One region of the Bacillus sp. KICET-3 genome, then DNA from elsewhere that is predicted to be linked to it. Evidence: riboswitches for the same ligand, from Rfam matches in the RefSeq annotation. Region 1 holds a riboswitch; each other region holds the start of a gene.
What was found. Region 1 has a riboswitch for thiamine pyrophosphate ahead of tenA (thiaminase II). Riboswitches for the same ligand answer to the same signal wherever they lie in the genome.
Positions count from the first base shown of each region.

Region 2: linked by a shared signal. The riboswitch ahead of tenA (thiaminase II) and the one ahead of tenA (thiaminase II) in region 1 are both predicted to bind thiamine pyrophosphate.
Region 3: linked by a shared signal. The riboswitch ahead of thiC (phosphomethylpyrimidine synthase ThiC) and the one ahead of tenA (thiaminase II) in region 1 are both predicted to bind thiamine pyrophosphate.

Region 1 is NZ_CP137345.1:1,367,671-1,378,112, reverse strand. Features, by position in the region: gene R5H20_RS06880 (thiazole biosynthesis adenylyltransferase ThiF) at 1-778, opposite strand, end outside; gene R5H20_RS06875 (thiazole synthase) at 775-1,542, opposite strand; gene thiS (sulfur carrier protein ThiS) at 1,545-1,748, opposite strand; gene thiO (glycine oxidase ThiO) at 1,745-2,857, opposite strand; gene tenI (thiazole tautomerase TenI) at 2,841-3,458, opposite strand; gene tenA (thiaminase II) at 3,433-4,134, opposite strand; TPP riboswitch at 4,221-4,329, opposite strand; gene R5H20_RS06850 (monovalent cation:proton antiporter family protein) at 4,388-6,232, opposite strand; gene prpE (bis(5'-nucleosyl)-tetraphosphatase PrpE) at 6,511-7,251, shown strand; gene R5H20_RS06840 (RluA family pseudouridine synthase) at 7,267-8,109, opposite strand; gene R5H20_RS06835 (NAD kinase) at 8,169-8,969, opposite strand; gene R5H20_RS06830 (GTP diphosphokinase) at 8,988-9,623, opposite strand; gene R5H20_RS06825 (UPF0738 family protein) at 9,654-10,019, opposite strand; gene R5H20_RS06820 (CYTH domain-containing protein) at 10,143-10,442, shown strand, end outside.
Region 2 is NZ_CP137345.1:4,433,496-4,443,937, reverse strand. Features, by position in the region: gene lacB (galactose-6-phosphate isomerase subunit LacB) at 1-312, shown strand, start outside; gene R5H20_RS22645 (hexose kinase) at 336-1,271, shown strand; gene lacD (tagatose-bisphosphate aldolase) at 1,277-2,266, shown strand; gene R5H20_RS22635 (DeoR/GlpR family DNA-binding transcription regulator) at 2,519-3,268, shown strand; gene R5H20_RS22630 (hypothetical protein) at 3,613-3,771, opposite strand; TPP riboswitch at 3,958-4,063, shown strand; gene tenA (thiaminase II) at 4,171-4,857, shown strand; gene R5H20_RS22620 (ECF transporter S component) at 4,854-5,453, shown strand; gene R5H20_RS22615 (ABC transporter ATP-binding protein) at 5,428-7,017, shown strand; gene R5H20_RS22610 (energy-coupling factor transporter transmembrane component T family protein) at 7,014-7,751, shown strand; gene licT (BglG family transcription antiterminator LicT) at 7,957-8,790, shown strand; gene R5H20_RS22600 (beta-glucoside-specific PTS transporter subunit IIABC) at 9,091-10,442, shown strand, end outside.
Region 3 is NZ_CP137345.1:1,006,898-1,017,339, reverse strand. Features, by position in the region: gene R5H20_RS05045 (hypothetical protein) at 1-50, shown strand, start outside; tRNA gene R5H20_RS05040 (tRNA-Gly) at 168-241, opposite strand; gene rpsN (30S ribosomal protein S14) at 377-646, opposite strand; gene ssuD (FMNH2-dependent alkanesulfonate monooxygenase) at 912-2,042, opposite strand; gene R5H20_RS05025 (ABC transporter permease) at 2,056-2,892, opposite strand; gene R5H20_RS05020 (aliphatic sulfonate ABC transporter substrate-binding protein) at 2,889-3,872, opposite strand; gene R5H20_RS05015 (ABC transporter ATP-binding protein) at 3,892-4,659, opposite strand; gene thiC (phosphomethylpyrimidine synthase ThiC) at 4,864-6,639, opposite strand; TPP riboswitch at 6,784-6,893, opposite strand; gene R5H20_RS05005 (sporulation protein) at 7,033-7,809, shown strand; gene aroD (type I 3-dehydroquinate dehydratase) at 7,850-8,611, opposite strand; gene R5H20_RS04995 (M14 family metallopeptidase) at 9,383-10,442, opposite strand, start outside.

The DNA.
Region 1 (10,442 bases):
GCACAGCCGCTTTTGTTTCATTTTCCGGTGAAAGAAACGGAAATTCACGGGTACCGCACGTCGGACATGCTTGATCTTTAAGAGCGTCCGCTCGAACCTCGGACCTTTCATTTGTCCATATATCAAATGAGCGGAGCATTCCGGATGGTTCATGCCCTGTCAAGAGCTTAAGCGCATCTGTCACTTGATAAGCGGCGACCTGCTGGACGATCGGGCTGATGACGCCGGATGTATCGCACGTCATCGTGTTCGCCGGCAGGTATCCCAAAAGACAATGCAGGCACGGCGTCTTGCCCGGGATGACTGTATACGCAATCCCGTAGCTTGCCACACACGCTCCATATAAAAACGGGATGCCCGATTTGACGGCCGCATCGTTTACCACGAGCCGGGTCTCAAAGTTATCTGTGGCATCAATGATCAATGATGCGCCTTCTGCAAGGCTGAGCGCTTTTTCCGCCGTGACATCGGTGACGATGCCGTTAACCCGGACAGAGCCGTTGATCAGGCGAAGCCTGTTTTCAGCTGCGGCCGCCTTCGGCATTTGGTCTTTGACATCCTGTTCCGTATAGAGCTGCTGGCGCTGAAGATTGCTCCATTCGACATAATCCCTGTCAACGATTGTAAGCGAACCGACTCCGGCTCTTACAAGCATTTCAGCGCTCGCCGACCCAAGGGCTCCCGCTCCGATGATCAGCACATGGGCGCCCTGCAATTTTTTTTGGCCGTCAGGACCGATCGGCCGGAACAGCTCCTGCCTTGAATACCTGCCGTTCAAGTCGTCAGCATCCCTTCTTCAGGGCTTGAAGCGATGCCATAGTCTTTTTCAGGAATTCTTCCCGCAAGGTATCCAAGTCTCCCGGACTCGACGGCAAGCTTCATGGCAAGCGCCATTTTCACGGGGTCTTTTGCACCTGCCACCGCCGTGTTCAAAAGAACGCCGTCGGCCCCAAGCTCCATTGCGTATGCCGCGTCTTTAGGAGAGCCGATACCGGCGTCGACGATCACCGGAACTTCAGCCTGCTCGATGATAAATGAAAGATTGAGAGGATTGATAATCCCCTGTCCGGAGCCGATCGGAGATGCTCCCGGCATAATCGCATGCACGCCAAGCTCTTGAAGTTTTTTTGCCAGCACGACGTCATCCGATGTATACGGAAGCACGATAAAGCCTTCTTCAAGCAGCGCCTCTGATGCTTTTAATGTTTCTACGGGATCGGGCAGAAGCGAACGGTCGCAGCCGATCACTTCCACTTTAATCATGTCGCAAAGCCCGGATGCTTTTGCCAGCTTTGCAATGCGCACCGCTTCCTCAGCCGTTTTTGCGCCGGCCGTATTCGGCAGCAGTGTATAGCGGCTTAAATCAAGCTGTTCGAGAAAATTGGGCTGTGATTCTTCAAAAATATTCATCCGTCTGACGGCAAACGTGAGAATCTCCGACTCTGATACGCGCACCGCCTCTTTTTGAATCTCAAATGACGGGTACTTTCCTGTTCCAAGCAATAACCTTGATGAAAACTGTTGATCAGCGATTTTTAACATGTTTATCCCCCTCCGACAAAATGAACGATTTCGATGACATCGTTTTCTTCCAGTTTGATTTCTTGATATGTTTCTTTCCCTATAATTTGTCTGTTTCTCTCTACGACGACAACCCGATTTTCCAGCTGATAAGAAGCGAGCAGGTCATAAATCGTTCCCCCGTCATTCTTCCAGTCTATTTTCCGTCCATTCAGCTGAATAATCACTTATGCACAGCCTCCTTCCGCTCCACTTTGAACGCTTCTTCCCAGGCCGGATTGACCGGCCGGCCCACAATCATATCCGTGATCATCTCACCGGTTGCTGGCGCCAGGAGGATGCCGTTTCTGAAATGGCCCGCCGCAAACAAAACGCTGCCATTTTCAGGGTGCCGGCCAATATACGGATTGCCGTCCTCTGTTTCAGGCCTTAACCCGGCCCAGCATTGATCGATTTTCATGCCGCCGATCTCGGGCAGCATCATTTTCGCCTTTTTGACCACCGCTTCGATTCCGTTCAGGTCAGGCTTGTCATTCCAGTCTCCGTGTTTCATTGTGGCGCCGATGACAAGCTTTCCGCTGCGGCGCGGAACAATGTAGCAATGATCATGGTAAAGCGTTCTTGTTAAAGGAATGGTGTCATTCCAAACAGACAGACACTCGCCTTTTACCGGATAAAAGCTTTTGTTTAAACCGAGCTGCTTAAAAAAGACGCCGCTCCACACACCGCTTGCGATTGCCGCGTGCTCCGCCTCAACGGCGCCTGAAGCCGTCATTATGCGCACTCCGCCCCCTGATGCCGCTTCGACTGATAAAACAGGGGCATGCTCAAAGATATCCGCGCCAAACAGCTTTGCCCCTTTGGCGAAAGCCCTGCAAACAGAAAGAGGCTCAACATGAACATCATCCCGGATAAAATTCGCGCCGATGATTCCTTTGGCGGCATGCGGCTCTTTTTCAAATACTTCTTCGGCCGTCAGCCATTCAGCCGAATCGAGCTCAGCCATTGCCGCAAGACGCACCCGGTCGCTTTCAGTAAAGGCGAGTTTTAATATTCCCCCGTCATGCCGGTTGATGTCGATGCCGCTTATTTTTTTCAATTCAGGGGCCAGCCGCTTATACGCCGACTGGCTGGCTCTCGCAAACTCGAAAAATGTGCCCGGTTTATCGCATTCGGCATGGGCGCCGAGCATTCCGGCAGCCGCCCGGGTCGCTTTCTTCCCGATTTCTCCGCTTTCAAACACCGCTGTTTGTTTTCCCGCTTTCGCAAGATGATAGGCAATCGACGCACCGATGATTCCTCCGCCGATGATGATCGTTTCATAGCGCTTTTTCATATAGATCTCCCTTCACAAGACATGCAAGTCGTTCAGCCGCTTCAGCAGGCCGGTCTTTTGAAAAAATCCCGGACATCACGGCGATGCCGTCAGGGTTGGCCTGCTTTACCTCTGGAAGGCGATGTTCGGTTATTCCCCCGATGGCAATGACGGGGATGGCGACAGCTTTTTTGATCTCCTTCAGGCTGCCGGTTCCCCTCTCTGACAGCCCCTTTTTGCTGTCTGTTTGAAAAATATGGCCGAACAGTACGTAATCCGCTCCTTCTTTCTCAGCCTGCACCGCCTCTTCAACAGAGTGTACGGACTTTCCGATTTTCAAATGCGGGAAACGATTTCTTACACATTTAACCGAAAAACCGTGGGAAGGCAGCTGGACGCGGTGTATATTGTGAAACAAGGCGACATCCACCCTGTCATTGATGATGAGCTTCCGTTTATCGACTCCGCCTGCCAGCAGGCGTTCAATTAATTCAGACAATTCATGGACCGTTTTTGACCTCTCTCTGATATGGATGAAGTCGGCTATGTCCTTTATCGATATGATGCTGGCTGCAAGCTCCTCCAAAGTGTGCCGGTTATCGGTGATCGCGTGAAGTCTCAAGCTGTTCCACCCCGCCTTTTGACCAGCCCTCTTTTTTATGCGCCATATTCCAAAATTGGTATTCATAATAGCTTGAAATGACGAAGTTTTCCTTCATTTTCGCACGGATGCCGGCAGTGCTTTTTTCAGCCAGTTCGTCAAAACGATTGACCTGTTCGATCACCAGTTCTTTGAACCAGTCTCCTCCGTATGTCGCAATCCACTCCTTGTAAATGTCATTCTCAGGGCTGCACGTTTTCAGCGTTTCCCCGACATCATAGTAAAGCCAGTAACAAGGAAGCAAAGCGGCGAGTATTTCCGCAAAATTCCCGCTCATCACAGAACGATACATGTGGGATGTATACGCATATGCAGTGGGCGACGGCTTGAACGCATTCTTTTCCTCTTCCGTAATCCCCAATAATTCGGTGAATTTTCTGTGCAGGGAAAGCTCTGCTTCATAAGTTCCGTTTGCATGCTCCGCCATCCGGCTCGTTGTATACAGATCATCCGCATACGCCGCGGCGAAGGATTGAACCTTGGCAAAATGGGTCAAATAATAGGAATCCTGGAGAACATAGTATTTAAAGCAGTCGACCGGCAAAGAGCCGTCTCCAATTCCTTGGATAAACGGATGGACAAAGCTGCCCTCCCACCATTCTGCAGCGCTTTTCCGGCATTCTTCTGAAAACTTCATTTCGAGGCTCCTCCTTCAATTCAGAAAATGAAAAAACCACTTTCCCCGCAGGAAAAGTGGTTTGGAATTTGCATATAACAACCATATCAAATACCTTGCCACTTCCCTACGCAGGTTTGAACCTGTTCAGGTTATGAGGGTCTAAAAGTCACACTTTTATCTCAGCCCTTATCAAGGACTCCCCTAGTGGAAAACATTTCTTTTTCATTCAGTTATACTTTTATCTTAACACGAAATAGAAAATGGTCAAGCATCAGTCTTCAAGCGTTTTTTTCAATTCCGCGATATATTCGCGCGAACCCGTGGCGATCAGCCTGTCACCCATTTGCAGCCTTGTATCGCCGTGGGGAACCAGGCTGTCAACATCCCGGAAAATCCGGACGAAAATGACATCCCCCGTAAACGGGAACTCCCTTAGCAGCACTCCGTCAAACCTCTCATTGTTCATATTGATCTGGTACAATGATGCATCCTGATTCGCCAAAAGCTTCATGACACCCGGAGCCTCAATTAGTGCGCGAAGCATTGTTTTCGTTGATAACAGGATGGAGAATGTATCAATTCCGTTTTCTTTCAATTCGGACTCGGCTGCAGGCGAACCAGCGCTCGCAATGATTCTTTCGACGTTTTGCTCTTTGGCAAACAGCGCGATTCCGGTATTCCGCTCTTCATTGCCCGTCGCTACAACAAGAATGTCCGTCTCAAAAACGCCGTATGATTCAAGTGTTCCGAACTCATAGTCAGGCAAAACCTCCACATCAAAAACGGACTCTGACAGTTTTTCCTCTTTCTTTTCCTGATGCACATGCAGAATTCTGACATGGTATTCTTCAGGAGAAAGCTCAAGTGTAACCGGCAGCGTCATTTGGTTGGCGCCGATAAAGGTGATCGTTTTTTGCTCTTTGTCCTTTTGCGCTTTCGGCATTAACTTTTTGAAGCCGATCGGGGTAATGATGCTGGTGATCACGGCCACAAGAATAAGCGCGCCCGACATTTGCGCGTCTATGACACCGATCCGTTCGCCGATCGTAGTCGCGGCAATAACGAGAGACAATGTTGACGTCAGCAAAAATCCTGAAGCCAGCACGGTTTTTGTATCATACCACTTCTTCAAAAACAGCCCGGGAACGACCTTGCTGATCAAAAGCGCCACAAATAACAGCGGGATCATGATTAATATTTTCGGGTTTTCAAATAATGACCAAATGTCAAGCTTGACTCCCGTCATCACGAAAAAGATCGGAATCAAAAAGCCGTAGCCGAATGAATCAAGCTGCTGGACCAGTTCTTTATTCGGAGAAAGCAGTGACACGAGAACACCGGCCAGAAATGCGCCGAGGATATTTTCCGCGCCCAGCGATTCCGAAAGCGCCACAAGCACGATGATCAAGGTAAAAATCGCCCTTGTGCCGATTTGAATCGTTCCTTTTGACATGACTTCAATAAACGAGCGGTTTTTAAACACTCTCCCGAAAAGATAAAGAACGACACCTGCGGCAAACAATATGATCAACAGCCACATATTGCTGCTTTCGTCTCCATATATCGAGGCAAAGACCGCCAACAGAATCATTGTTACAAGATCGGCAATCACCGCTACAAGAAGAATAATCTGGCCGATGTTCGTCTTCATCAGACGATCTTCCTTCAAGGTCGGAACGACGACCCCGAGCGAAATCGTTGAAATGATCAGCGTCATTAAAAAGGCATTGTCAATAAAGCCCGCCAGTACAAAGCTGTAAGAAAGCCCGAGCGACAAAATAAAAATCCCGGCAAAGATAATAGCAGCCGTTTTAAAGGTATTTGGCGCCGCTTTTCCGTTTTGGAGAACCTGCTTTTTCTTTCCCCTTTCAAATACAGAAAAATCGATTTCCAAACCGCTTAAAAACATCAAGAATATAAATCCGAGCATCGAGAGCGTCTCAAGCCACGTATCATGTTGTGCCACAAGGTTCAAACCGCTTTTTCCGATAACAAGACCCATGATGATCTCCGCCACAACGACAGGCATGCTCAGTTTTAATCGATGCAGCAGGATGGGGGTCAAAAATGCGACAATGAGTACGACGACTAAAGATGATACAGATGTATGCTCCATAATTGTTACCTCCTAAAAACCGGTTTACGGGTAGTATAGTGTTCCCCTTTTCTGATAAAAAGGTCTTATTTTGAAAGAAAAGAGCGGCTGGCTTTTCTTTTCTCACAAGTGTAAAAATCGATTTTAACAATGCTGGCCGAGAAATAAAAGTGATATGCCTGATTTTCTCCGCCGGAAATTTTTGAAGGTGAAAAAAGCGCATAAACGAGGTATGATGTCCAATAAACAAAGCAAATGAGGGTTATCATATACACAACTGCCAATGTGAGGTGAAAGACGTGAAATACGATGTGATCGGAGATATTCACGGATGTTATGATGAAATGACAGCATTGCTGGAAAAGCTCGGCTATTCTCTCAAAACGGGTGTGCCCGTCCATCCCGAGAACAGAACGCCTGTCTTTCTCGGAGACCTGACGGACAGGGGGCCGAAATCCATTGCCGTCATTGAATTTGTGGCATCCGCTGTAGAAAAAGGAGCGGCCCGCTATGTCCCCGGCAACCATTGCAACAAGCTCTACCGCTTCTTCAAAGGAAATCCGGTTAAACTCATGCACGGGCTGGAAACGACAGCTGCCGAATACAGACAGCTTTCCCCACAAAAACAAGAGCATATCAGAGCGCTTTTCATGCGTCTCTATGAACAGGCGCCGCTTTATGACATCCTGCATCAGGGCGAGCTTGTCGTTGCCCATGCCGGGATTAAAGCGGAATACATCGGAAAGAAGCCATCAGGAAAGATCAAACAATTTGTTCTATACGGCGATATCACCGGAGAGACGCTGCCTGACGGCCGTCCGGTCAGACGGGACTGGGCCGTACATTACCGGGGCGAACCATGGGTCGTCTACGGCCATACACCGGTCAAAGCTCCGCGGATGGTTCACCATACGATTAATATTGATACGGGATGCGTATTCGGCAACAGGCTGACCGCCTTCAGATTTCCCGAACTGCAAACTGAGTCCGTCCCCTCCTCAATGCCTTATGATGAAACAAGATTTCGCGCTAATCCATAAAAAAAGAGAGCTGTTTTAGCTCTCCAATAATTGCTGGATATCCTGCGGAAGCGGCGCAGAAAACGTCAGCTTCTCCCTTGTCAGCGGATGAATAAACGTCAGCCTCTCACTGTGAAGCGCCTGTCTTTTGATGGCATCCCGCGTGCCCCCGTAAAGCGTATCACCGCACAGCGGGTGTCCGATATGGCTCATGTGGACGCGGATCTGATGGGTTCTTCCGGTTTCAAGGCTTAGCGAAACATCTGTCAGCTGTCCGATGCGGCTGTTCACCTTGAAATGAGTTACCGCCTTTTGGCCTTCCGGAATAACCGCCCGTTCAATAATGCTTGTTGCTTTTCTGCCGATCGGGGCGTCGATCGTTCCGGATTCCTCCCTGATCAAACCGTGAACGACGGCGCGGTATTGCCGTTTGACTTCCCCCTTTTTTTGCAGGCCGGACAAAAGGGAATGAGCAAAACGATGCTTGGCGACAAGCATCACCCCTGATGTATCGCGATCAAGCCTGCTGACAAGATGAACGGTCGCCTGGCAGCCCGTCTGCCGGTAATAGTGAATGAGCCCGTTCGCAAGGCTTCCTGACGGATGCTCCCGCGAAGGGATTGATGAAAGAAAAGGCTTTTTATTCAGCACAAGAACATGGCCGTCTTCAAACAGGATGTCAAGCGGGATCGCTTCCGGCTGCAAAGATTCGCTGACCTTTTCAGGCGGAAACAGAATCACAAGCTCGTCTCCTTCCTGAAGAACATATCTGACCGTGACATGCTCCCCGTTGACGAGAAGATCTCCGCCTCCGAATTTGATATCTGCAAGCATCCTCTTTGAAATACCCATTCGCTGTACATACTCTTTCAGGAGCATGCCATGTTCCTGCGCTGTAATCGTTAGTCTCAATGTAAAATCATTCACGGTAAACCTTCCTACTCTCCCTTGCCGATAAAGGAATCCTGCACCCTTTTCCAAAACGGAAACGGGCGGAACCGCGCAAATCTGACATTCTCGTTCGCCACGCGGCACTGAATCGATTTGACGTCTTTATGCAGCAATGTTAAGTGATCAACCGCAACCTGAAAATGAACATCATTGAGGGGTTTGATCACACATGTGTGGTGCTCAGGCAGAATGAGCGGCGAACCGACCGTCCGAAACACCCGGTTGTTGATCGATGCCATTTCAGCGAGCTGGATCGCCCTGATTGACGGGTGTATGATCGCACCGCCAAGCGCTTTGTTATATGCCGTGCTTCCCGAAGGAGTTGACAGGCAGAGCCCGTCTCCGCGAAATGTTTCAAAAAGCTCCCCTTTTATTTCGACATCGGTGACAAGCGTCCCCTCAATGCTTTTGATCGTACACTCGTTAAGGGCCAGGTACCGGGCTTCTTTTGCACCGTCATTGTAGCGGACGATCACTTCCAGAACCGGATATTCCACGATTTGAAACGGCGTTTTGGCAATGGCGATCACCAGCTTTTCAATCTCGTCCGGAACCCAGTCTGCATAAAAGCCGAGGTGGCCGGTATGAACCCCGACAAATGCCGTTTTATCGAGACGGCTGCTGTACTTGTGAAAAGCGTACAAAAGCGTTCCGTCCCCTCCGACGGAAATGACGATATCAGGCTCTTCCTCATCACACTCAAGGCCGAAGTCGAGCAGATACGTTTGAATTCTGCTTTTCAATGTATCGGAAACCGGATTTCCTTTTGACGATACCGCAAATTTCATCATGATTTCTCCTTTCCCCTAGCCGTCATCCTCGTCCTTTTTCTTCCGTGAGAAAACCGCCTGTGCTTCATGAATTTCACCCCTGATCTCAGACATCTCTTCATCAAGTCTTGAAGCTGCTTCTGAAGCCCTTTGCAGTCTTAATTTCACTTTTTCGGGGATGTTGCCGCTGTATTTATAATTTAAAGAATGCTCAATCGTCGCCCAAAAATTCATTGCCAGCGTTCGGATTTGAATTTCAACCAAAATTTGCTTTTCTCCGTTTATCGTCTGCAGAGGATATAAAATCACAAGATGATACGAACGATAGCCGCTTTCTTTATGCTCCGCGATATAATCGCGTGTATCCACGACAGTGAAATCCTTTCTCGCCAAAAGCATCTGCTTGACGATTTGGATATCCTCAAAAAATTGACACATAATCCGGAGCCCAGCAATGTCCTGCATCGTTTCGATGTTATGCAGCGGAATGTTTTTCCGTTTCGCCTTTTCCAATATACTCGGCACGGGCTTCACCCTCCCGGTCACAAACTCAATGGGCGAATGCTCCTCCTCGTATTCATAAAGTGCCCTTATCCCTTTCAGCTTTACTTTCAGTTCTTCAACAGCCTGCCTGTACGGCGCTAAAAAACGCTCCCATTGTTTTTCATCCATAAACCTTCCCCCAATTTCATCGCCTTTTTTCTAGAGGAATACCCGCTTCACTCTTTCCTCCATTTCTTCGCCATAGTTTGCATTATCTTTAATATTTTCTATCAGGTATCGAAGCTCATCATGAAGCCCGATAAGCTCCAGTTGCCGGTCTCCGATATTCAAAAACACAGGAATATGCTGATCAAGGGCCGACTTCATATCGGACCATATCCTTTCATCTAACATCACATATTGGAAAGAATCGCCTTGTTCAAGTATGTATACAAATGCAAAATGATCAGAGTCTGCAAGCATCCGTCCGGCCGGTTTCCGCTGTTCCCCATCCTTTAGATCGCTTGTCAAAACAAGCCGGTCATTCTGCAGATCCGCTTCTGTAATCTCAATTCTGTTCTGCATAATGTTCTCCTTTACAATAAAAGTACAGATTCATTTTATCACATCAAGTTCAATATTGATAAACGTTCATATCCAAGAGATAATAAGGAAAATGTGATTTCAGCAGCTGAGAGGAGCCAAAAAATGAGCCAGGAGCTTGAAATAGAATTTAAAAATATGCTGACAAAAGAAGAATTTGAACAAATTTCAACATACTATCAATTCACCTCAGAGCAGTTTGTCACACAGCAAAATCATTATTTTGATACAAAAGAATTTTCGTTGAAAGAAAAAGGCGCGGCACTCAGAATCCGCCAAAAACAAGATGTTCATGTGTTGACACTGAAAGAACCGGCGCCCGTCGGCTTGACGGAAACCCACCAAAAGCTGCCCTCCCCGCCGGATCTCGAACAATTCTGCATTCCAACAGGACCCGTGTACGAC
Region 2 (10,442 bases), 1.6 Mb from region 1:
GGGATCTCTGTTTCTGCTTGTAAAGTTCCGGGAATTCGCGGAGCGCTGGTCCGGGATATAACGACTGCGAAATATGCGAAAGAACAACTGAACGCAAATTTGATCGGGGTCGGAGGCAGAATTACGGGGTTGCATGTCATTCAAGCGGTCATTGATACATTTATTGAAACCAAATATAAAGAAACTCCTGAAAATCAAGCATTGATTAAAAAATTAAGCGATCTTGATCATGCTGCGGAAAATCAAACAGGGAATGAACATTTCTTTGATGATTTGCTTGCAAAATGGGAACGTGGAGAATACCACGATTAAGATTGAGATAAGGAGAGGGTCTCATGCTGCTGGCCGTCACTTTAAATCCATCAGTGGATATTTCTTACCGGCTCGATGACTTGAAGCTGGACGATGTAAACCGTGCAGCGGAAGTGCGAAAAACGGCGGGCGGAAAAGGGTTGAATGTTGCCAGAGTCGCCCATTTATTAGGAGCGGATGTTATATCTACCGGTGTACTCGGCGGATCGTTAGGCGATTATATTGAAAGGCTGCTTGATCAAGACGGGATGAAGCATCAGTTTCTGCATACAAACCAAGAAGCGAGAAATTGTATCGCCATCTTGCATGAACAAAAGCAAACAGAAATTCTCGAATCTGGACCTCATTTAACAAAAGCTGACCAGGATCGGTTTTTATACCACTTTCGCAGTCTTTTGCAGGGAATATCAGTCATTACCATTTCAGGAAGCATTGTCAGCGGATTTGCGACTCGTGTATATTCGCAAATGATTGAAATTGCCAACGAGAAACAAATTCCGGTTCTTTTGGATACTTCGGGTGAAACATTAAAAGCATCATTGCAAAACAAAAGGGCTTTACCATATTTAATCAAGCCGAATGCGAGCGAGTTGAGGCAATTGCTTAATCGATCCATTGCAATCAATCCAAGTGAATGGCAAGAGGCGTTAAGCCATCCGATTTTTAGCGATGTGCCATGGGTTGTCGTATCAAAAGGGGCGGATGGCGCTTTCGCCAGACATCAACATAACTTTTATCGTGTCAAAATTCCAAAAATCCAAGCGGTCAACCCTGTCGGTTCCGGGGATGCAACTGTTGCCGGATTAGCCAAAGCGATAGAAATGAATCTTAATGATGAAGGTGTGCTGAAATACGGCATGGCCGCCGGTTTGCTGAATGCAATGGAAGCGCAAACAGGCTATGTAGACGCGTCAAAATTTGATCATTATGCAAGTCTAGTAGAAGTCCAAAAGGAGTGAATGATGTGGTAAAGATATCAAAGGGCAAACATGAAGGATTAAAAAAACTTTCTAATGAACATGGAATTATTGGCGCATTGGCAATTGACCAACGCGGATCGCTGCAAAAAATGATGGCTGCCTATAGCAAAAAAGATCTGGACCCATCCAGCTTGGAAAAGTTTAAATTGCTCGTTTCAAAAGAACTGACACCATATGTTTCTTCCATTCTGCTGGACCCGGAATTCGGCTGGCCGGCCGCTGAAAGCCGGGAAGCGAGTGCCGGTTTGCTTGTGGCTTATGAAAAAACAGGCTATGACGCGACGAACCGGGGACGCCTTCCGGACCTTCTTCCAAACTGGTCGGTTAAACGGTTGAAAGAAAAAGGAGCGGATGCCGTTAAATTGCTTCTTTACTACGATGTAGACGAATCCGCTGAAATTAATGGCCAAAAACATGCGTTTGTTGAACGCGTCGGTTCCGAATGTGCAGCAGAAGATGTACCGTTTTTCTTGGAGATTGTTTCTTACGATGCAAACAACAATGATGTAAATGGTGCAGATTATGCAAAAGTAAAACCGCATAAAGTCAATCAGGCAGTCCGCGAATTTATTAAACCGTATTATGCCGTAGACGTTTTGAAGGTGGAAGCACCTGTAAATATGAAATTTGTTGAAGGTTTCTCTAGCGGTAAGCCTGTTTATAGCCAAGCTGAAGCAAAGAGCTATTTTAAAGAGCAATCAGATGCATCGACTCTCCCGTTCATCTTTTTGAGCGCTGGTGTTTCTGCGGAGTTATTCCAAGAAACGCTTAAATTCGCCAAAGAAGCAGGTTCGGAATTTAATGGCGTTTTGTGCGGACGGGCCACATGGAAAAACGGTGTTGAGCCATTTGCTGAATCCGGCGAGGAAAAAGCGGCGGCATGGCTTAGAACGACAGGCCGCCAAAATATTGTCAACCTGAATAAAGTATTAAGAGAAACAGCGACGCCTTGGTGGTCCCGAGTCTCAGTTTAAGATTGGGAAAATGAGTGCAACATAGTGATCGGTAAAAGCACATGAACCTCTGCAGGGGATATGTGCTTTTTAATTATTTAATATGCCTAATGGGAAAACATATTCATTTGGTGAAACAAACGATTTTAAAGGAGCTGCCAAGAGCTAACAAGCAAGCGTTAGACCTAATGCTTCGAGCGATTCCCATAGGTTGACATTGCTAAATAATTTATGTACATTGCAAGTAATAAAGTCAGTAATGAAGGAGTCAAAATGATTAAAGAAGAGAGATATCGGGCCATTCTTTCAATGCTGGATAAAAATCAGACAGTGGAAGTTGCAGAACTGGCAAAACAACTTGATGTAACAGAAATGACCATCCGCAGAGATTTGCAAGCGTTGGAAAACGAAGGGCTGCTCGTCCGTGTTCACGGCGGCGCCAAAAAAAGAGATTCCCATTACATAGAATTATCGCATCATCAAAAACGAGACATTAATGTTGAATTGAAAAAACATATCGGCAAGATTTGTGCGGATATGATCTCTGATTATGATACCGTTTTTATCGGTTCTGGTACGACCAGTGATTTTATCTTTGATTATTTGGGTGATAAGCATGTGAATGTTGTAACGAATTCGATCAATGTGTTCCAACGTGTTCAAAACATGCCGAACATCGATATTATTTTAACTGGCGGTCGTTATCGAAAAAAAACCGGAACTTTTTATGGGTACTTTGCGAACAGATTATTAACTGATATTAAAGTAAAAAAGGCTTTTATTGGTACGAATGGGATTTCCGGTACAAATATAACCACAGCTAATGAAGAGGAAGGCTATGGTTTGCAAATCGTGCTAAATAATGCAATTGAACGTTATATCCTTGCTGATAGTACGAAATTTACCATAGAGGCCTTTTTTACCTTTTATGATGTGAAAGACATAACAGGCATTATTACTGACAATCATATTAATCCGCATGTAGAGGCGTATTATAGCAAATATGCCAAAATGATAAAATGAATCCGAACAGATGATCATCATCTTTTTGCTCAGGAGCATGGAAAACTCTCTTCCTCATCATCGGAGCCGCCCTTTTTTAACAGTTTTCTTCCGCAGAGCGAGAGATAAGGTTGCGAACATTGAAGATGGCGGCTGTTTCACGGATAGATTACCTCTAGGCTATTGTTGCAGCATCCCTCCGAGATATTGATATCTACGAATCTATACATGAATGGCGCATGGCAAGACACCGTCGCATGAATCCCTTCAACATTCAAATTTAGCGGTAAAAAACTGCACTCCCGCTTAGAAGGTCTCTAACGATTGGAGTGCAGTTCGATTTAACACTCAGATTGGAGCGGCATTTAACAGTTGGTATCATTGGAAGGGGCAGTCAAAGGATGTTCCCGAAGTACAACCAGTTTCTGATGAGCTTTGCCGCTTTTCTTTGCCGGGCGGTTGTCTTTGCTGAAAGAGTAGAACAAATACACAGCCAGTGTCAAAATCAAGATAAACATCATCATATCGATCCCCTCCAAATAAAATTTGTTTTCTATATATTAGACGGATAAGCGCCCAAAAGGTTTCAGAAAATTTATAATTTTTATACAAAAATCACAAACTTCTTTAAAACTTCATGTGCCCAGGCTTAAAGAAAGCAAGGTTGACATGAGGTTCATTGATGTGTAGAGTAAAAGTTAATGTAATAGGAAGTCCACTAGGGGAGCCATAAAGCTGGCTGAGACAAGAGGTGATCTTGGACCCTTCGAACCTGATCTAGTTCATACTAGCGTAGGGAAGTGGAGTCGGTTTCTTTATGAGTTCATCATGCAAGCCGCTCCATTTTGGGGCGGCTTTTTTGTATAAGAGGCCGCTTTCCCCCCTTGTGCCTTCCCCTATCAGAATGAAGGAGGCTATCGATAATGAGTTTTTCAGCAGAACTTCGCCGTGAGGCAGATCCTATCTTTGAAGCAATTTTTCAGCATCCTTTCGTAAAAGGCCTGGCGTCAGGCGATCTGAAAAAGGAGCAGCTGATCCATTATGTTAAACAGGATTTTGAGTATTTGAATTCCTTTGTTCAAATCTATGGAATCGCGATTTCCAAATGCCAAAACCGCGAAGACATGGAGCTGTTCCATCAGCAGATTTCTTTTGTATTGAACAGCGAGGTGCATCCTCACAACAATCTTTGCCGGGTTGCAGGCGTGGCATATGAAGAGCTGCAAGGCTATCCCCTTGCACCATCGGCCCATCATTATATCCGTCATATGCTGACGGCGGCGCACGAAGGCACGCTCGGAGACATTTTAGCCGTTTTGCTTCCGTGTCCGTGGACATATTGGGAAATCGGCAAAAAGTTGCTGAAAGAGGTGCAGCCTGATCCGTCGCATCCATTTTATGACTGGATCCATTTTTACGGAGACAGAACCGATTCAATCACGACGGCATTTTGCGCCCGTTTGGATGAATGGGCGAAAGAGGCCCGCCAGACAGAAAAAGAGAACATGAAGGAGCTCTTTTTGTTAAGCTGCCAGCTCGAATATCAGTTTTGGGAGATGGCCTATACAGTTGAAGACTGGCCGGTTGAAATGGAGTCGGTGAGACGATGAACTGGAATATAAAAGAAGTGGTGATGACGGTTATATTGTCGGTCGCTTGCGGTGTCATTTATTTAGGCTGGTCTACGCTGTGGATTCCGGTCTCGGCGATTGTCGGGCCTGTGGGGGCAAACTTTATGTTTGGCATATGGGTGATTGCCAGCCCGATCGTTGCCTATATCATCCGCAAACCGGGAGCGGCGCTGATTGCCGAGACGGCAGCGGCGTCGGTTGAACTGCTGACAGGCAGCCATTTCGGGTTATCGGCGTTGTTAATCGGCGTGTTTCAGGGGGCCGGGGCGGAAATCGCTTTTGCCATCTTTCGCTATAAGCGCTATAACTTGTTTACACTCATGCTTTCCGGAGCGCTCGCGGCGTGTGGCAGCATGGCTTACAGTCTGATGGCAAACGGTTTTGGCTACTACACCACGCAAACGCTGATTCTCACATTTGTCATTCAAGTCATCAGCGGAATGATCCTGGGCGGCTGGCTTGCCAAAGCGGTGGTCGGGGCGCTTGCGAAAACAGGAGTTCTTGACCAGTATGACATGATGAAGGAACATCGGAAAAAGGATGAATCAAATGAATTCATATCTAGGATGCAGTAATCTTTCCGTACGCTTTTACCACCGTTCAGAAACGATCTTGGACCGTGTGAGCTTATCGATTGATAAAGGGGAGAAAGTGTTGATTCTCGGGCCGAGCGGAAGCGGAAAATCAACGTTGATTTCGGCGCTTTCCGGCATTATTCCCGATCACATTGAAGCTGAAGTCAGCGGCGAGGTAAATCGCAGGAAGAGTACGGGCGTGATGTTTCAGGATCCGGATTCGCAGTTTTGCATGCTTCATGTCGATGAAGAAATTGCCTTCAGTCTTGAGAACCGCTGTATTCCCCGCGAGGAAATGGATCAGATGATCTCCTCATTCATGGAGCAGGTCGGGCTGAATATCGACAAGAAAACACCGATTGAGGCATTGTCAGGCGGCATGAAGCAGCGGCTTGCTCTAGCTTGCCTTTTGGCGCTTGAACCGGAGGTGCTGTTTTTTGACGAGCCGACTGCACAGCTTGATCCGGCAAGCCGGAAAGACATATTTGCCCTATTGAAAGACGTCTCTGAAACAACCGGGCAGACGATGGTGTTTGTCGAGCATGTATTGGACGGCTGCATCGAATGGATGGACCGCGTCATCCTTTTAAGCGAAAACGGCCGAATCATCGGTGATGGAATACCGGAGGATATCCTCCGGCGTTTTCAGCGGCAAATGAAAGAGGCCGGCATTTGGCAGCCGAAGCTTTATCCGGCGGTATGGGAAGAAGTCGTTGAAGATGAGAACCACCCGCTTGCCGCCAAGTTCTCTGCCAAACTGAAAATAAAAGAGCTGTCGGAAAAAAACGGGACCCCGGACAGCGGGCCGTTGATCCGCACTGAAGATGCCGCGATCGGCTATCGCAAAAAAACCGTCGCAGACGGCATCAATCTTCAGATTCAAAAAGGCGCGTGGGTATCAGTCATCGGAAAGAACGGCAGCGGAAAAAGCACTTTTCTAAAAAGCTTGATTCGCTTAGAAGCCGTGAAAAAAGGCCGGATTTATGTGGAGGACCGCGAGCTGAAAAAATGGTCTGACAAGGCGCTGTATGACAAAGCGGGCTTTGTTTTTCAAAATCCGGAACTTCAATTTATTCAGGATACGGTCTTTGAGGAAATCGCGTTCGGCGCGAGACAGAGACATTGGCCGGAAGAACAAATCAAGAGAAAAACGTCGGAGCTGCTAACTGAATTTGGCCTTGCCTCCCACGCCAAGGTCCACCCTTTTACATTAAGCCTCGGGCAGAAACGGCGCCTGAGCGTGGCGACGATGCTTTTGTTTGATCAGGATGTGCTTTTGCTGGATGAACCGACATTCGGCCAGGATCAAAAAACCGCCGGTGAGCTGATCAAACGGTTAAAAGAGCGGCAGGAACGGGGGACGACCATCATCATGGTTACCCATGATATGGATATTGTTGATCAGCATTCTGATCAGGTCATCGTGTTTCATCATGGAAAAGCAGCATATCAAGGAACGCCGTACCGGTTATTTTCCGATGAACGCCTTGTCCGGCAGTTCTCCATCATTCCGCCGCTTCACTATGAGCTGATGCATGCCAGAAAAAAGAAGGTGCTTGTATGAAAAGCAATCATTCATACCTTTCAACATTGAATCCCGCCGGAAAGCTCTTTACCCATCTCTTGGTCATGTGTATGTTAATGGCTGTATCAAATCCGGAAGCGACCTTTTTCATTTGGCTCCTCGCGGTTTTTATCGGAATCGTGTTCGGCGGCTGGACACTAGCATATCTGCTGAAGCGTCTTTTGCCTTATTTTATTTTTTTCATTCTCGTATGTTGGATGATGGCCGCTTTTGGGAAAGGCGAGGAAACGCTTTGGGAATGGGCCTGGTTTCACGTGACGACAGAGAGTCTGACAAATGGGCTGACCATCGCTTTGCGGATGCTGGGATTTGTCACTTACGGGCTTCTGTTTACATCCACTACAGATTTAACAAAGTTCATCATGAGCTTGATCCATCAATGCAGGCTGTCGCCAAAATGGGCGTATGGACTGTTGGCCGGCTTCCGGTTTGTTCCGCTGTTTCAATCGGAGCTTTCGCAGATGAAAGCTGCGCATAAAATCAGGGGCTACAAACAAAAAAACAGCTGGAAGGCCTTTATCCGATATTCTTTGCCGTTATTTTCGCAAGGCATCCGCAAATCCGAAAGAATAGCGATTGCCATGGAAGCGCGCGGTTTCACAGGTACAAGGAACCGGACGTATTATCAAACGACCCGGCTTGAAGTAAAAGATATCATATATGGATTCGCATTGCTTATCGCTGTGCTGGGAATCCTGGCCGCGTCATCATAACTTTGTTTGTGGAATAAATATACATTTATAAGAGCCGCTCACGGCTCTTTTTTAGTATTTTGGACAAATGGAAGAATAGAAAAGTCTGGAACAATTGACTTAAATATATTGACCCGGACAAAAAAGGTTGTACAATCAATGTGTAACCTATGAAAAAAGAAATATATATCATTCCCTTATTTTAAAAAATCGGAGGGTGCGACGGGTGAAAATAGCCAAGGTGATCAACAATAATGTGATCAGTGTTTTAAACGAACGGGGTCAGGAACTAGTGGTCATGGGCAGGGGAATCGCTTTTCAGAAAAAGCCGGGCGAAATGGTCGATGAATCAAGGATTGAAAAAATTTTCAGGCTCGATAATAAAGACATCTCCGACAGATTTAAAACGCTTTTGGATGAAATACCGATCGAATTTATGGAGGTATCTGAGGAAATTATCAGCTTTGCGAAAATGCGGCTTGGAAAAAAGCTGAATGAAAGCATTTATGTGTCGCTGACCGATCATATCCATTTTGCCATTGAAAGGCATAAAAAGGGCTTGGATATCAAAAACGCGTTGCTTTGGGAAACGAAACGCCTTTACAGAGATGAGTATTCCATCGGCAAAGAGGCGCTTGACATGATTAAACATAAAACGGGTGTTGAGCTGCCGGAAGATGAAGCCGCTTTTATCGCGCTTCATATCGTAAACGCCGAGCTGAATGAAGAAATGCCGAACATCGTCAATATCACAAAAGTGATGCAGGAGATCTTGAATCTCGTGAAATACCACTTTCATATCGATTTTGACGAAGAGTCGCTCCATTATTACCGGTTTATTACGCATTTGAAATTTTTCGCGCAGCGGCTGTTCAGCGGGGCCTATATGGAAAGCAAGGATGACTTTCTATTTGATACCGTCAAAAATAAGTACCGGGAAGCCTATGGATGTACAAATAAAATCAGGCAGTACATTCAAAAGGAGTACGGCCAGGAGCTGACAAGCGAAGAACTGCTGTACTTGACCATTCATATTGAAAGGGTTGTTCACCAAACATGAACGTCATATTCAAAAAATGAAAGCGTTGACAATTGGTTGAATGTATGCTAATTTGAATATAAACAACACCACCATTTATTTTAGGATTGTTACTGATGATGCAGGCAAAACCTAAATTGCTATGGAACGGAGCAAGTCTCTTTTCATAGTGATTTGGGTTTTTTATTTTCATACGCTCATTGTTTGGATTGTTACTGTTCGGCAGGCAAAACCTAAACTAAGCCTTTCCATAGGTCTTAGTTTAGGTTTTTTATTTTTCTATAGATACATAGGTTCCAATGGGATGGGGGATGAACACGGATGGATTTTCAGTCATTAGCCAACAACATTTTGACTCATATCGGAGGGGAAAACAATATCGTTTCTTTCGTCCATTGTGCAACAAGGCTGCGCTTTCAGCTGAAGGACCGCACAAAGGCGGACAAGGAAGCGCTTGAAGAGATCGACGGGGTGGTGACGGTTGTCGAGAGCGGAGGGCAGTTCCAAGTGGTGATCGGCAACCACGTCCCCGAAGTCTATAAAGAGATAGTCCGCATAACCAATGGCCGGGAAGACTCGGCGCCCGGCGGGAGCCGGCAAGAAAAAGGGAATCTGGCCGGGAGACTGGTCGATATTGTATCGAGCATCTTCACGCCGCTGCTCGGCGTCATGGCGGGAGCGGGGATTTTAAAAGGATTGCTTTTGATATGCACAAACACCGGCTGGCTCAATGCCAAAGAGACGACATATACGATTTTATACGCGGCGGCCGATAGTTTATTTTACTTTCTGCCTTTATTATTAGCCGTCACAGCCGCGAAGAAATTCGGAGCGAACATCTTTGTGGCCCTTACGATCGCAGGGGCGCTGATTTACCCGACGATCATTGAATTGAAAAACAGCGGCGCAGACACGTCATTTTTCGGCATCCCTGTTGTCTTGATGAATTATACGTCAACCGTCATACCAATCATTCTTGCCGTATTCGTACTGAGCTATCTCGAAACATTTTGTATGCGCTTCATTCATGAGAGTGTCAAAAACTTTATCACCCCTTTAATCGGGTTAGTGGTGATGGTCCCGTTAACACTGATCGTCTTCGGACCGCTCGGGGTTTATACCGGAAACGGCATCGCGGCGGCGATCCTGTCGATTTTTGATGTCAGTCCGATTGTGGCGGGGGCGGTCATTGCGGCGTTGTGGCAAATCCTTGTCATCTTCGGGATTCATTGGGGTATTGTCCCGGTCATTCTCAACAATATTGCCGTCCATGGAAAAGATTATATTAAACCGGCGACGGCGGCTGCCGTTTTTGCCCAAACAGGGGCCGCCTTTGGCGTGATGCTGAAGACGAAAAACAAGAAGCTGAAGGCCTTGGCGGGATCGGCCGCGGTGACGGGAATATTCGGGATCACAGAACCGGCTGTTTACGGAGTGACCCTCAGGCTCAAAAAGCCGTTTGTATGCGGTGTCATCAGCGCGGCGGCGGGCGGAGCCATTATCGGCTATTCCCACAGCATCGCGATCGCCTCGGGCGCACCGGGCCTGCTGACCATTCCGATTTTTTACGGGCCGGGTTTTCTCGGGTTTATCATCGGAATTTCCGTCTCTTTCGTATTATCGATTGTGCTTACGTACATCATCGGCTTCGATGATCCGGTCGATGAGAAACA
Region 3 (10,442 bases), 360 kb from region 1:
TGTTCGAACAAATTCACGGCGGAGAGCATATATCTGCGATCATTCCTTAAAAGATCCATTCAAAAACTTGCTTTTTTTAAAAGCAAGTTTTTATATATTCATACATGAAAAAACGCAATGCTTCGTTTAATCTGAGAAACGAAACACTGCGTTATAAACAGTATGTATGGAGCGGGTGATGGGAATCGAACCCACGACATCAGCTTGGAAGGCTGAGGTTTTACCACTAAACTACACCCGCATGATCTTTTTTAAACAGATCATCGTTTTGACTTTTATAATGTTACATGTTTATTAAGATTTCGTCAAGGGGATATTAAAAATTTGTCGAAAAAAAGCGCCGGAAACAAATCGGCGCTTTTTACAGGATTTCGTTTTACCAGCTTGATTTTTTGACACCGGGAATTTGGCCTTTATAGGCCAATTCTCTGAACGCAATCCGCGACATTTTAAACTTTCTCATATATCCTCTCGGCCTTCCGGTCAGCTCGCAGCGGTTATGCAGCCTTGATGGCGCTGAATCGCGGGGAAGCTTGCTCAGCGCTCTGTAATCGCCTTTTTCTTTTAACTCTTTTCTGATGGCTGCATATTGCTCAACAAGCTTTTGCCGTTTTATTTCCTTTGCCACTTTTGATTTTTTGGCCACTCTTCACCCTCCTTGAATAAATCGCAATTATTACGATTTAAATTTACCACATATTCCGGCAGTGTGCAAACATTCGTACAGATATTGATCATAAATGTTACAGATGAATAACAGGTAAGAGAGTTGAGAGCAAGATTCGGCTGCTTCCACGAAGGCATGCACTGTCGATCTTTTACCGTTTTTTCATGCAGAGTGCTGCACTTCCCGATCATTGTGCTTCAATATTTGCTTTAAAAAACTCCAGGGCCCCCTGGAGTTTTTTGGTTTACAGCATTTTTTCCTTTTGCTTTGACGGAAAATGATCATTTCCGATGACTTCGCCGGACGCTTCTTGTTCAAGTTTCGTACGAAACGGAAGGAGCGGGAAGACTTTTTCGGCGAAATGATACGCTTCTTCAAGATGAGGATAGCCTGAAAAGATAAATGACTCTATGCCAAGATCGGCATATTCCTTTATCCGGCTGGCGACCGTTTCCGGATCACCGACAAGCGCCGTACCGGCTCCGCCCCTGACAAGTCCGATGCCCGCCCAAAGATTGGGGCTGATTTCAAGATTGCCTTTTTTGCCTTGATGCAGCTGAACCATTCTTTGCTGTCCGGATGAATCCATCCGCCGCAATGCGTTTTGGGCCGCCTCGACCGTTTCATCATCCAAATGGCTGATCAGTTTATGTGCCGCGTCCCATGCTTCTTTTTCTGTTTCGCGGACAATGACATGGAGCCGTATCCCAAAGCGGACGGTTCTTCCCTCTTTTTCGGCCAGTTCTTTGACGGATTGAATTTTTTCTTTGACAAGATGAGGCGGCTCGCCCCATGTTAAATAGACATCCGCATGCCTGGCGGCGGTCTTCTGCCCCGCCTTTGAGGAGCCCCCGAAATAGACCGGCGGATGGGGCTTTTGCAACGGCGGGAACAGCAGGCGGCCGTTTTCAGCCTTCAAATGCTTGCCTCTGTAGCTGACGGTCTCGCCTTTTAAAAGCGAACGCCATATGTCCAGAAATTCGTTGGTGGCCTCATACCGCTCATCATGACTGATAAACAGGCCGTCACCCGCCAATTCGTACGGATCGCCGCCTGCGACCACGTTGATGAGGAGCCTGCCTCCGGCAAGACGGTCAAACGTGGAAGACATCCGCGCGGCGACCGACGGCTGCATCAATCCCGGCCTGACGGCAACTAGAAATTTCAAGTCTCTCGTTTCTGCGGCTAATGCGGCCGCTGTAATCCACGGGTCTTCGCACGATTTCCCCGTCGGCAGAAGAACCCCCGTAAATCCAAGCCTGTCAGCCGCTTGCGCCACCTGCTTAAAATAAGTGTAGTCAGCTGTTCTGCCTCCCGTTTTTGTGCCAAGATACCGTCCGTCACCATGAGTTGGGATAAACCATAAAATCTCCATGCCGATCTCTCCTTTACTTATGATTTCCTAAATAGCTGTTTCTCCACCCCAGGCACTTTCTTTCCAACACTCTGACCAGGGAATCTGTCAATTTTCCGACGGCAGCAAAAATCAAAATCCCTACAAACACCTTATCGGTTTGTGAAAACTGTCTCGCATCCATGATCATGTAGCCGACTCCAGCGCTTGAGCCCATAAGCTCCGCTACAACAAGGCCAAGCCACGATACGCCGAGCGACAAGCGTATTCCTAAAAGAATATTCGGGAGCGAAGCAGGGAGAATCAGCTTTGTCACCTGCTTACACCAGTGAAACTCCAATACCCTCGCCACATCGAACAGCTTTGAATCGACACCCCTGATTCCCGAAAATGTATTGATATACACTGGGAAGAAAGCGCCAAGAGCGATCAATAGCACCTTTGACAGCTCATCAAAGCCGAACCATAAGATAAACAGCGGCGTGACGGCGAGGTGCGGAACGGTTCTCAGCATTTGCAGAGACGGATCGAGATAATCTTCGGCTATTTTGGAGAATCCGATGACAAGCCCGAGCAGCAACCCGAGTCCGGCTCCCAGGAAAAAGCCGAACGCGGCGCGCTGAATGCTGATGCCCAAATGAGTGAAAAATTCTCCTGATGCAATAAGATCCCGGAAGGTCAGCAATATGTCATAAGGCGCCGGAAGCACGGTCTTGGATATGAGCTCCAATGACCCGATAAGCTGCCATAATAAAATGATGATGACGGGCAATATAAATCCTTTTCCCCAGGCCCGCCTAAAAGCGGTCGGCTTCTGTTTGGCGACTGTTTTTGGCCCGGCTGCGGAAGTGCTTGATGAAACTGCCCTCATTCGTCGTCTCCTCCTTTGAGCGCTTTTTTAATAAACGAGTTGTCAACCACTTCTTTTACATCAATCTGTTTGTTGATCGCTTTTAACTCGTATTGAAAATCGGCAGTCTCCTGCTGCGTTTGAATGATGCGTTCGCTGATCGGTTCGTTTAACGGTTCGGTGTTATTTAACACGTTTTCAACGACCTCTTTGTCGATCCCTTTGATTTTTGAATACGCATCAACCGCTTCTTTCTTATGGGTTTTCTGCCACTTTACGGCCTTGTCGTACACTTTCAAAAAACGGACGACCTCTTCTGGATGCTGTTCGGCAAATTCGCTCCGTACAAGCGTAAAACCCGGAGAATACCGGTCAATTTGTTCCCCGTCAACCAAAATGTCGGCATCGCTTTTGATCGTTTTGAGGGACAAAAACGGCTCCCAAATCGACCAAGCATCGATGGCTCCGCTGTCAAATGCGGGCGCGGCTTCATCAGGCTGAAGCTGAATAATCTGTACGTCGGAAGGCTTCAGGCCCGCCCTGTCGATTACTTTATACAAAAAATCAAACCCGCTGCTTCCTTTTGCCACCGCTACCTTCTTGCCTTTCAAATCCTTGATGTCATGTATGCCGCTCCCTTTTTTCACAAGAATCCCGTTTGCTTTTAATCCGTCCTGTGAAAGCCCGATTTCCTTAAAATCAACGCCTGCCGCCTGTCCGGCAATCACCGGGGAGTTTCCCACCTGGGAAAAATCGAGTTTAGCTGCGGCAATTCCTTCAAACTGCGGCGGACCGCTTTGAAACTCCGTCCATTTCACCTGAATTCCTTCTTTTGCAAACTCGTTTTCAAACCAGCCTTTTTCTTTTGCAAGCAGCAACGGGCTTAAACTTTGCTGCACCCCGATGTTTATCACTTTCAAGTCTTTTCCGTTTGATTCGGCTGATGAACAGCCAGCAAGCAGCAGCAGGATTCCAAGCAAGTACACCGGCAATTTTTTCATCCACATCCGCTCCTTTCCGTTAGATGCCCGATCCCTCTTGGAAGCTGAATTCTTCCGTTTGTTCAAATTCTTTCAGCACCCTTTGTCTGATGGACTGAAAAACGGGTGATGTTCTGCTGCGAGGAAAAGGCAAGTCAACCGGAATCACTTTGTGGATTTTTCCCGGCTTTGCCGTGAGAACCGCAATCCGGTTGGCTAAATACACAGACTCGTCAATGTCATGGGTCACCAGGATCATCGTCATGTTCTTCTCTCTCCATATCTCTGTCAGTACATCCTGAAGATGCTTTCTCGTAAAAGCGTCCAAGGCGCCAAAGGGCTCATCAAGCAAGAGAATGTCCGGCTCCCTCAGCAATGCTCTGGCGATCGCGACCCTTTGCGACATTCCGCCGGACAGCTCACGCGGATACAATTTCTCCGCGCCTTTCAGGCGGACCGTTTCAATCAATTCATCGACTTTTTTACGGATGGCCTGTTCTTTGAGGCTTAAATCCGCGGCGATATTTTGCTCAACCGTCATCCAGGGAAAAAGCCGGTGCTCTTGAAAGATAAAGCCTTGCTGAATCCCGGGCGCTTTTATTTCTCTGCCGTTCATGCTGATGCGCCCGTCATAATCCCCATCCAAGCCGGCGATGATTTTCAGCAGCGTACTTTTTCCACAGCCGCTTGGTCCAATGACGGTAAGAAATTCGCCGTTTTCAACCGAAAGCTTCACATCTTGAAGAACGTTGGCTTTGCGGCCGCCGTTTACAAACGCTTTTTCGTTCACTCGGATTGATAAAGACATCTTGTTCCCCGCTTTCTTTGTCAATTTGAAAATAAAAAAGCTCATATCCCAAATGAGATAAGAGCCTTCGGTTGACCGATCAGCGCTGATGGAATGTTCCGAAATATTACATAACATACTAATTCATATAATTCCGACCTGTCAACCCTATTTTATAAAAAAACAGATGAAAGGTTCCCCTTTCATCTGCCGTATTGCTTGTATTTAATTGTAAATTTTGCTGCCTGCTTGTTTAAATTCCTTTGCTTTCTCTTCCATTCCTTTTTCAATTGCCGCTTTTTCATCAAGATTGTTTTCTTTGGCGTAATCCCGAATGTCCTGAGAAATTCTCATACTGCAAAACTTCGGCCCGCACATTGAACAAAAATGCGCCGTTTTCGCACCCTCGGCCGGCAAGGTTTCATCATGGTATTCAAGCGCTCGTTCCGGATCAAGCGAGAGGTTAAACTGGTCGCGCCAGCGGAATTCAAAGCGCGCCTTTGACAGCGCATCATCGCGGATTTGCGCGCCGGGGTGGCCTTTGGCGAGATCTGCCGCATGAGCCGCGATTTTATATGTAATCACACCTTCGCGGACATCGTCTTTATTCGGCAGTCCAAGATGTTCTTTCGGCGTCACATAGCAAAGCATTGCCGTTCCGTACCAGCCGATCATCGCCGCTCCGATCGCTGAAGTAATATGATCATAGCCCGGGGCGATATCGGTTGTCAGCGGCCCCAATGTATAGAACGGGGCTTCTTTGCAAATCTCCATTTGTTTATCGACGTTTTCTTTGATTTTGTGCATCGGCACATGCCCCGGTCCTTCAATCATCACCTGAACGTCATGCTTCCAGGCGATTTCCGTCAGCTCGCCAAGCGTTTCCAATTCAGCAAATTGCGCTTCATCATTCGCATCCGCAATCGAACCGGGACGAAGACCGTCTCCTAATGAAAAAGCGATATCGTAGGTTTTCATAATTTCGCATATTTCTTCAAAATGTGTATAAAGAAAGCTTTCTTCATGATGCGCCAAACACCACTGCGCCATGATCGCCCCGCCCCGGGATACGATTCCGGTGACGCGTTTTGCTGTCAACGGCACATACCGGAGAAGGACGCCGGCATGAATCGTAAAATAATCGACGCCTTGCTCAGCCTGTTCAATCAATGTGTCGCGGTAAATCTCCCATGTCAAATCTTCAGCGACCCCGTTTACTTTTTCAAGCGCCTGATAAATCGGCACAGTTCCGACAGGCACCGGACAGTTGCGGATGATCCATTCCCTTGTTGTGTGGATCTCCTTTCCGGTGGACAGATCCATCATGGTGTCCGCTCCCCAGCGGATCGCCCAGGTCATTTTTTCCACTTCCTCTTCAATCGAAGAAGTGACGGCTGAATTTCCGATGTTCGCATTGATTTTCACGTGGAAATTCCGGCCGATGATCATCGGCTCGCCTTCCGGATGGTTGATATTTGACGGGATGATCGCCCGCCCGCTTGCCACCTCATCACGGACAAATTCAGGAGAAACATGCTCGCGAATCGCGATGAATTCCATTTCAGGCGTGATGATTCCCTTTCTCGCATAATGAAGCTGAGTGACATTTTTTCCTGGCTTGGCGCGAAGCGGTTTTCTTTTTAGCCACGGGTAGCTGTGATTCGCCTGATGCTGTTTTTTATAGCCGTTATCTTCAGGCTTGATTTCTCTGCCCTCGTATTCCTCGGTATCTCCGCGCTCTTTGATCCAATCCGCCCGCAAAGGCTTCAGCCCTTTATGAATATCGACTGTTTCATTTGCATCCGTATAAGGGCCGCTCGTGTCATACACGCGGACGGGCTCGTTTTCTTCTTCGCCGAATGATCCCGTCGTAGGGCTCAGGGCGATTTCCCGCATCGGCACTCGAATGTCTGGCCGCGATCCCTCGACATATACCTTCCGGCTTCCTGAAAAGCTTGACATAATCGAGATGTTTGCTTGCTGTACTGACTCATGTTTCATGTTTTGATCCTTCCCCTCTTTTAAAATGATCAGGACGAAACTCCAGAACAGCACCAGCACAAAAAAACCAGGCACATGTTCATGAACCTGGTTTACAGTCAGTAAAATATCCGCAGATGGCCGCAATACATCGCCCGGTCTCTGCAAACACCTTTTTTACTTCCCCACGCTGGTACGAACCAGATCAGGTCCAAAGGGTTAAGAAACGCGCTTGTTTCTCTCTCAGCCCAAACAGGGCACCCCTAGTAAAGCTATTAAATTCGTTTTTATGGTAACATATCGATTTAGCGATGAAAAGAGAAAGTTAAAACGATTCAGAAATAAATGAATCCTTTTAGCGATCAAACGCGTATAAACATTGCCTTTATTTCAACAGAAGGAGAAGATCAATATATGTCATTTTTTAAAAAGCTTGCGGCTAGCGCGGGCATCGGGTCGGCAAAGGTCGATACGGTTTTGGAGAAAGATGCCTACCTGCCGGGAGAGGAAATCAGAGGAACCGTTTCTGTAAAAGGCGGCAATGTCGAACAGCAGATCAGGTATATCGAAGTATTGCTGAGTGCGAAATATGCCGTTGTAAAAGATGATAAAAAGGAATGGAAAACCGCCACCATCAAATCCCACCGCGTAACAGAAGCGTTCACAATCAGCCCCGGGGAGGAGCGGCATTTTTCTTTTTCATTCAACCTGCCGCTTGATACGCCGATATCGATGAAAGCAGCTGGCGTTTTCTTATTTACAGATCTCGATATTCAAGGGGGAATAGATAAATCGGATAACGACCCGATCATCGTCAAACCGCACCCGTGGATCGATGCTGTGCTGAAAGCCGTCGAAGAACTCGGATTCCGGCTTCGTGAAGCAGACTGTGAACATGCGCCATACTTCAAACAGCGGCTGCCGTTCGTGCAGGAATTCGAATTTGTTCCGGTGGCACAACATTACCGCCGCCTGTTTGACGAATTAGAGCTCGTTTTTCTTTTAGATGACAGCGGCCTGGAGATGATGATCGAGGCAGACCGCCGCGCAAGAGGTTTAAGAGGCTGGCTGGAAGAAATGTATAATGAAGGCGAAAGGCTCGCCCGCGTCCGGTTTGACGAAGCAGAGCTGAAAGATGCAGAAGCGCTGAAACAATCGCTTCAGGCAATTATTGAGCAAAATGCCGGATAAACGGAAAAGGAGCCGCTGGAACGGCTCCTTTGTCTATTTATCAATTGCGATGCAAAATGCCAAGTATCTGCTTGAGCTCCGCCGCCGCGATTTGGCCTGGTGCAGATGCCTTTTCGGCTACGCCAAACGTCATCGCCGAACCAAACACCTCTCCGGCCAGCCGGCTGATCACACCTGTCCCGGCCATTGACATCGTAATAATCGGCCGCTCCGCATAGCGTTCATTCATCGTATGAGTCGCCTCAAGCAATGTCAGCACATCAGCCGGTGTTTCAGGCATCACCGCAATCTTGGGCAAATCAGCGCCTAATTCCTGGGCTTTGCGCAAGCGGGCAATGATTTCTTCCACTGGCGGCGTCTTTTCAAAATCATGATTGGACATAATGACGAATACACGATGCATATGAGCCGTTTCAACCAGTCTTCTCACTTCTTGCTCTTCATTGAACAGCTCGACATCAATCACATCTGCCAGCCCTGTTTCGGCAACGGCGTGATTCAAGGAAAAGTAAAATTCCTTACTGACTTCTTTTTCGCCGCCTTCCTCCGCGCTGCGAAATGTAAAGATCAACGGGATATCTTTTAATATCGCTCGGATGTCAGCCAATACCTCTTTCACTTTGTCAATGTCTTCGACATCCTCAAAAAAATCAGCCCGCCATTCGGCAAGATCCGGACGAATGGATGGAAGAAAAGCGGCTTCTTCTTTCAATTGTTCAAGCGTTTTTCCGACGAGGGGCACACAGATTTTCGGTATTCCTTCCCCGAGGATGACATCTCTGATGTTGAGTGTTTTATTCACGTTTCGTCACTCCAGTTATGATGTATGTGAATGGTTTTATTGATTTAACGGTACAGGATATTGATAGGGAGTGCAAGAGGAATCCTGATTAGCACCGGTCTTTTCCAAAACTATGTATACTAACGAAACGAATCACACGCAACCAATGACCGTTACAGCATTCATTAAGCGAATCTTCTCACCTTCAAAGATTGAAAGAAGAAATGCAAACAAAAAAGGCGACAATGTTGCCGCCCTTTTTCATGCCGTTTTGCTCTTTAAGATCCGGCGCCTCTGGAAGCGAGCAGAGTTTCTGAACCTGTCGCGCTGGCCAAATCAAACCCAAGGGATGCAGTAATGAAAAAAACACTTGCGATTATTTTTTTCATGTAAAGAACCTCCTTTCATGTTAGTTTACTTGATTTTATCGCTTTTCCTAAGAAGTATGTGGAATATTTGTAATTTTTTAATAAAATGTACACTTTCGCCACATCCTCAGCAAGAGCTTCCTCATAGTCCTCTTGATGGGAAGTATTCCAGAAAAGCATCATAAGACCGTATATGAAATAGCGACAGTAAAACACTGTCGCTATTTCACCCTTTATAATAAGAGTGTAGGACGCCGTACAAAATAGCTGAAATCTCCGCTGCGTAAAGATAAGTTGCGTGTCAGTGGTTAAATTGGCCATCGTCAAGAATCCGGCATGAGTCACTTGCTTCGCGGCGCCAAATTGTTTCCGCCAACACTTGATCATGCCGGGGCCTGCCAATTCGCGAATCACCGCCCGACCATTATTTACGCCTTGCAGAATCGCCCGACTCAGGCACTGATCCAATTAGCGATGGAGCATTGTCAGTTTTTTCGGGACCGGCATTAAAAATCGAATTAGCCAGCAACCGGTATTGATGCTGCGGATGATCGTTATTGGTTAAATCGTTGGCGAAAACAGTTAAGTTCTTGTTGTTATCTTTATACGTGAAGGCCATAATCTTTCCTTTGGCAGCATCATGTCCCGGCCACCAGCCGGCCTTGAAGAAGTGATCTTCATCAGCGATCACTGCAAGCACTTTTGCCGTTTTAGGAACAGCGGTAATATAAGAACCAGTGACTGTGTAGAAGTATTCCTGTTTATTGTAAGGGGCTGTAATGGCATGATCTTGCATGACATTTGCCAAGAAGACGCCTTCGTATCTCTCCCATTCAGGTCCTTTAAAAGAAAAGCCAGGTATCCACTTCTGAACATTCGTCATACCCATATTTCCAAACGCAATGTAAGGCTTTCCTTTATTAACATATTTAGAAGAGTCGAACGTATTGACAAGCACATCTGCGCCCGACTGTTCTGATGTGACTTTAAAGCCCAGATTTTTCAGTACATATGCCGCTTCACCTAGTGCTCCTACAGTAGAAGCCTTGAGGATTTTGCCGCTTGGTTTCTTATGCCTGAATGCGCTCACGTCGAGATAGTACTTGGAAGCCAATGGGTACAGGTCCTTGTAGGCAACCAAGAAGTCACCCGCTTGATAGCCTGATCCGCTCTTGGTGAGCATTGTAACGGTCTTGCCGGCTGCCAGTAACTCGTTGACCGCCTTTATCGCATCATTGTTTGTGTTCTGAATCAGAACATAATCTGAGCGTTTTGGCATTTTAGTCCCCGGAAACGATACGGATGTGACTCGAGAAGTCTTGCCTGTGAACACCCCGGCATTCCGAATCACATAACGGTCAAATCCGCGCATATCATGGAAATTTTGAATGATCTCACCGGCTATCATTTCATAATCAGATACATCTATTCCATCATACAAGACCAAGTTCGCGAGGCCGCGGTTTGCCTGGTGCATGTTTACA